2 regions of the Kurthia sp. FSL E2-0154 genome follow, and region 1 is predicted to be linked to the other one. Evidence: riboswitches for the same ligand, from Rfam matches in the RefSeq annotation. Region 1 holds a riboswitch; the other holds the start of a gene.
What was found. A riboswitch is a leader RNA that binds a small molecule or an ion and turns the genes downstream of it on or off. The one in region 1 is predicted to bind FMN.
Positions count from the first base shown of each region.

Region 2: another riboswitch for FMN. It lies ahead of MHB75_RS02670 (ECF transporter S component); the one in region 1 lies ahead of ribE (riboflavin synthase).

Region 1 covers NZ_JBBOPO010000001.1:1,183,371-1,186,799, forward strand. Annotated here, with positions in the region: gene MHB75_RS05775 (SH3 domain-containing protein) at 1-368, opposite strand, end outside; gene ribH (6,7-dimethyl-8-ribityllumazine synthase) at 572-1,039, opposite strand; partial or broken gene ribB (3,4-dihydroxy-2-butanone-4-phosphate synthase) at 1,069-1,653, opposite strand; gene ribE (riboflavin synthase) at 1,665-2,297, opposite strand; FMN riboswitch at 2,424-2,557, opposite strand; FMN riboswitch at 2,659-2,792, opposite strand; gene MHB75_RS05795 (metallophosphoesterase) at 3,049-3,429, opposite strand, start outside.
Region 2 covers NZ_JBBOPO010000001.1:562,279-565,707, forward strand. Annotated here, with positions in the region: gene MHB75_RS02665 (ATP-binding protein) at 1-1,706, shown strand, start outside; FMN riboswitch at 1,799-1,934, shown strand; gene MHB75_RS02670 (ECF transporter S component) at 2,096-2,677, shown strand; gene MHB75_RS02675 (biotin transporter BioY) at 2,728-3,279, opposite strand.

The DNA of each region.
Region 1 (3,429 bases):
TGACTTGATGGACTTTTTCGAACATTCAAATCAATACCTGGTGTACTGACATAATACGTTACAGTTGAAGCAGGTTTTAAAATGGGTCTTTTACTTATTAAATAACTATTCGCTACATAACCATAAACTTTTTTATACTTAATTTTTGACCAGCCATTTTTTGTTGAAATGACGGTTACTTTCGTATTGTTTTGCAATTTTCCCAATGTTGTTGCTTTCGTTGACGCACTTTTTCGAACATTTAGATTGCTACCATTTGTTATACTCACATACTTTATTTGTGTAGCTGCTGATGCTTCAATTGTTGGCGTTTGACCTATTCCAATTGCTAACATAAGCGTTGCGCCAATCATTATTGTTCTTCTCACCCTATAGTCCCTCCTATATTGAAAACATGGATACTCTTTCCAAATGAGTATTATAACTGTCATTCAATAGGCTGACTATACAAAACAACGACTTCCGAACTAAAGATATAGGTTTATTATATGAGTATAGGTTCCAAGTCATTTTATACGATTTGAAACTAGCAATCTATTGGCATAAAACATACTAGGTCATCTACACTAGTCTATTTTTCTAATAGACGATGAAGATTTGCCATCTCAATTGCTGCTACAGCCGAATCATAACCTTTGTTCCCTGCTTTTGTTCCTGCACGTTCTACAGCTTGTTCAATTGACTCCGTTGTGACAACACCAAAAATAATTGGCACATTCGTTTCAAGTGATACTGAAGCAATTCCTTTTGCAGCTTCATTACATACATAGTCATAATGCGTTGTTGCACCACGAATAACCGTTCCAAGACTAATAATCGCGTCATATTTTTTATAATTTGTTAATTGTTTTGCCATATATGGAATTTCAAAAGCCCCCGGTACTTTTACGACATCAATATTTTCTTCTGCTACACCATGTCTTTTTAAACCATCTACCGCTCCTTCTAATAAACGATTTGTGATGAATTCGTTAAATCTTCCTAATACAATCCCAATTTTTAAGTCTTTTCCGATTAATGTTGTTTCAATCATGTTCATTTTGAATACGCTCCTTTTGTTTGTTCAATATATTGTTTTAATGCTTCGATTGAAATGATAGGTAATACGTGTTTTTTAGCGAATGTGATCAAATTTTCACCTGTCAGCATATGTCCGTCATCGCCCATAATTTCACAAATCACTGCTGCTTCTTTTTTATCGCACAACTTTGCCAACTCAACTCCCGCTTCCGTATGCCCATCACGTTCTAATACACCACCAGCTTTTGCAATAAGTGGGAATACATGTCCTGGACGACGAAAATCTTGTGCTACGGTTTGTTCACTTGTTAAAGCTTGAATCGTTAAGGCACGATCATAAGCGCTGATACCTGTTGTCGTATCGATATGGTCAATCGAAATTGTAAAGGCTGTTCCATGATTATCCGTATTATCTACTGTCATCGGCGCTAAGGCTAAGCGTGCCGCCATTTCTTCAGAAATAGGTGTACAAATTAATCCACGACCCTCAATTGCCATGAATGTTACTTGTTCAGGTGTAATTGTTTCAGCTAATGCAACGAGATCTCCTTCATTTTCACGTGCCTCAGAATCAGTCACGATAATCATGCCACCCACTCGTAAGATACGAAGTGCTTCTTCTATTTCTTGCATATTCCTTCACCTCAAAATCCATTTTTTCGTAAAAAATCTTCTGTTAAAATTGTCGCCATTTGGCTTTGCACATATTTTCCGATGTAATCTGTTTCAATATTGACAACATCTCGCACTTTTTTCATATGCAAAATCGTTGTTTCATATGTGTGTGGAATAAGCGAAACTTCAAATGTTCGCGCGTTTAACGCGAAAATTGTTAGGCTAATCCCATCCAATGTCACAGAACCTCTTAAAACCATCTGTTTGATGAATTTCGGTTCTGTTTCAATCGTTAGACGAATTTCATTTGATGTTTTTAAAATTCGTTGAATCTTTCCAACCGTTTCAACATGCCCTGTCACGATATGTCCACCTAACCGCCCCTGTAACTGCAAAGCTCTTTCAACATTTACTTTTTCACGTAATTGTAGACGGTGTAATGTTGTTGTATGAAAGGTTTCTTTCATAACCGTCGCATGAAAAGCGTGCTGTTCTAGTTTTTCAATTGTTAAGCAAACACCATTTACTGCAATCGAATCACCTAAAGCAGCGTCTTCCAGAATCTTTTCTGCTTGAATTTGCAACACCATATTTTCATTCGCTTGTCGAATCGATTGAATTGTTGCCACTTCTTCTACAATCCCTGTAAATATACAAACCACTCCTTTCCCAAAATAAAAAACTACGCTCAATTGATGAATCAATTCAGGGTAGTTTTATGGAAGAATGATTAAAAGTCATGTCTAAATAAACCTGTTAACATACGTCTTTTTAACAAGTTTTGTTCACACATCCTTCTCCCATCCAGACTATACTGTCGGTTCTGGATTCACACCAGCTCCTGCTCCGAAAAGCTCACGGACTTATCGCTCTAACGCGCATCACCGTCGATTGGGAATTTCACCCGACCCCGAAGGATTATTCAGTTTGATACAACAAAAAAAGACCTTCATTTACATGAGGTCGATGAAAAAAGGTATGTCTAAATAAGCCTATGATTTTTCATATCATAAACAAATTTTTACATGTCTTCTCCCATCCAGACTATACTGTCGGTCCTGGATTCACACCAGCTCCTGCTTCGAAAAGCTCACGGACTTATCGCTCTAACGCGCATCACCGTCGATTGGGAATTTCACCCGACCCCGAAGATTTTTTTAATTGTAGCTATACCATACCACTAATTTATTCAGAAAACTAGATTTTTTACAAAAAAAACTCAAAAGACCAAGAATGATCACGTGGCTTTTGAGTAATTCGAGAGGGACTTAAATTGACTAGGATCGTGTGCATTCGAACATTCGACCGGCGAAACGAGTCACTCGCTAAAGATGTTGGGTCACTCGTAGATTGATTCGGGTCATTCGCTCGTCCAAACGGGACATTCGAGGGCGAAACGGATCATTCGTCCATTTATTTCGATTCTAAAGTTGTAACGACGATTTCCGGGCGGTTGAAGACACGTAGTGGGAAGAGACTATTTCCTAGACCACGGCTAATTACGTGTTGCAACTGCTCCACTTGTTCAATTCCTTCTGTGTGTTTTGGGAATAGCGAGGCGTCGTGATTGGCTAATCCACCTAACAATGGTAAGCGAATTTGTCCGCCATGTGCATGTCCTGTGTATGCAAGGTCGATTCCAGCTTGCGCGTATTTTTCGCCAAATTCTGAACGGTGTGCTAATAAGATTTTGAATTGATCTTGTGGAACATTCACCAGCGCTTTTGCCAGCATATCTTCTGTTGTTTCACCTGACAACGGGTCGCTAATACCGATAAGTTGTATACTCGCACC
Region 2 (3,429 bases), 620 kb from region 1:
TTTTCACAGTACTCATGCTCGAATTTTTATCGAATTTTAATACACAACAAGCAGAAAAAACATTACGCCAAGAAGCTACAACCATTGCACGAATTGTGAATGAACATGATTCGCTCGCTGCTACAGAATCCATTATTAACGATATTTTAGGAGAAGAAACGAATGCTTTAATTTCTTCTAAGCAAGGGAAGATTCAATATTCACTTCAAGAAGGGTTAAATCAAAAAGAAATTCGTGAAAAAATCATTCAAAACCATGCTTTTGACAAGGTCTATGAATCAGATGAACCGATTGTAAAAGAGATGTTATTACCATCTACAACAGATAAAGAACATATGGAGAATTATATTGTGCTCGCGTCGCCGATTAATGTAGACCAAAAAGTGCATGGTGCAGTTTTCATCTATCAAAGCCCAGATGCTGTTCATCGTACGACAAAAGAGACAACAAAAATCGTCTTCTTATCTGCTGCAATTGCTTTAGTGTTAACGACATTCTTTGCGTTCTTCTTATCAAGTCGTATTACTTCACCGCTTCGTAAAATGCGTGAAGCTGCATTTGAAGTCGCAAAAGGCAAGTTCGATTCAAAAGTACCTGTATTGAGTCGTGATGAGATTGGACAGCTTGCAACGGCCTTCAATCAAATGGGTAGACAGTTAAAGCACCATGTGGAAGTCATTAATCAAGAGAAAGAACAGTTATCGAGTATTTTAACGTCTATGACAGATGCGGTAATTACGTTTAATCGTGATCGTACAATTTTGTTAAGTAATCCACCAGCCGAATTATTATTACAAAAATGGTTCTTATCGAAAGAAGATCAGTCAAAACCATTGCCAATAGCTATCTATCATATGCTAGAACATGTACTTGATTTAGAAGAAGAACTAGAGGAAGAATTAGAAATTGATGGTGTATATTATGTCATTTCAATTAGCCCTTTATATAGTGCTGAATCAGTACGTGGTGCAGTAGCTGTTTTGCGAGATAAGACAGAAGAACATCGCCTTGATAAATTGCGTTCAGATTTCATTGCAAATGTATCACATGAGTTACGTACACCTATTTCGATGCTTCAAGGATATAGTGAAGCCATCTTAGACGGAGTTGTGTCTTCGGAGGAAGAACGCAATGAAATGATGCGTATTATTTATGATGAATCACAGCGCATGAGCCGATTAGTAACCGACTTACTCGATTTAGCGCGTATGGAATCTGGGAAGATGCGTTTATATCTCGATGATTTAAGTATTAATCAAGTATTTGAACGTATGACACAGAAGTTCGTACAGCGTGGGAAAGAAAAAGGAATCGAAGTAAGTTATGAAACAGAGTTCTCAGATGATGCGCGCGTTCAGATTGATGAAGACCGCATCGAACAAGTTGTAACGAATTTAGTGGATAACGCAATTCGTCATACAGCAAGTGGTGGGCATGTAAAGGTGCTAGCAGACCAATATGCAGGACAAGTGCGCATTCGTATTCAAGACGATGGTGCTGGTATTCCGAAAGAAGACCTTGCATATGTCTTTGAACGCTTTTATAAAGCAGATAAAGCACGAACAAGAGGTAAGGGTGGCACAGGTTTAGGTCTAGCCATTGCAAGTAATATTATTAATGCACATCGAGGCCGTATTACGGTAGAAAGCGAAGTAGATGTAGGTACAACCTTTACATTCTTCCTACCACTACCAGATGAAATTTAATGAATAAAGAAAAAGTCTTGAATTCGAGAGAAAATTCTCTTTACAATTCAAGACTTTTTTTGTATGATGAATGTGTGGAAAAAATAAATACGGTTCATCTTCGGGGCAGGGTGTAATTCCCGACCGGCGGTAATGAAGTGTTTAACACTTCTCAGCCCGCGAACCTTAACAGGTTGATTTGGTGCAACTCCAAAGCCGACAGTATAGTCTGGATGGGAGAAGGTGAAGGTACAGCGTTGTGTTCATAAAAATGAGTGAACAACGTTTATTTAATGTTACCTAATTCTCCCGCGTAGAAGTACTTCTACGTGGGAGTTCTATTTTAAATAAGCACACGCGCAGCCTTACCTCTTTTTGAAGTGATCCGCAACAAAAGGAGAAAACAGAATATGAAGAACAAGAAGTTACGTCGCATGATTGCAATTGGGATGCTAAGTAGTATTGCATTTTTACTACATTTAATTAATTTTCCAATTCCGCCATTCCCGAATTTTTTAGAGGTAGATTTCGGTGATATCCCAGCGTTAGTCGCAATGATTATTATGGGACCACTTGCAGGGATTTTAGTCGAGCTACTAAAGAATGTCATTGACTGGGTATACACAGGTAGTCCAACGGGGGTACCAGTAGGGCATATGGCAAACTTTGTAACAGGCTTATTATTTATCCTTCCAACGTACTTTGTTTATAAAAAATTAAGTACAAAAAAAGGATTGGGAATTGGTCTTGTTGTAGGTACAATCTCTATGGCAGTAGGTATGAGTGTATTAAATTACTTCGTCTTTATGCCAATGTATAATTACTTCTTAAACATGCCTGTTGAAACAGGGGCTGCATTACGTGCTACAATCGTAGCGGGTGTGCTACCATTCAATATTATTAAAGGTATTCTTGTAACAATTGTCTTCCTACTATTATTTAATGTAATGGGTAAGTGGATGACGAAAGAACGCAGAAGTTTCCAAGCATAACTAAAAAAGCTTTGGCATTTAAGAAAATGCCAAAGCTTTTTGTATGAGTTTTAATGTTGTACACGTAGTAATTGTGCATGTAATAAGCGATTGCGTACGGCAACGCCTGCTAGCGCAGATAAAACAGCTTTAATTACACCAACAAGTAAGAATGGATAGACACCGCCCATAAATGCACCAGTCCAAGATAAATCAGCACTAAATTTTAGCCAGATTGTACCGAAAGCAAGTGTTACAATCATTCCGATAATATTGGCAATGATCGCTTGTACCTTTGTAAAACCGAATTTTTCAAGGTATAAACCGATTGCTACAGCTGCTGGTAGGAAGCCGATAATATAGCCACCAGTTGGTCCTGCAACAACGCCTAGACCACCTGACATACCACTGAAGACTGGGATCCCAATTGCGCCTAGTAATATGTAAATAAATACAGATAGCGAGCCATAACGAAGTCCTAGAATTGTAACAGCTAAACCAATTGCAAATGTTTGTCCTGTAATTGGAATGAGTGGTAGTGGAATCGTAACCTGTGCAAAAATCCCGATAATTGCTGCGAATAATGCGGAAAGAATCCACATCTTCAATTGTTCATTTCTCATAAAAATCCCCTTTGTGTAAACTTATTTTAAAAGTAGTTAACCAAAATATAATGAAAAAATGAAAAAAGGTCAATACTTTTTTTGTAACATCAACGTAAAGTATATGACGTATATAACAAAAAAATATCATTTTAAAGTAACAACTTACAA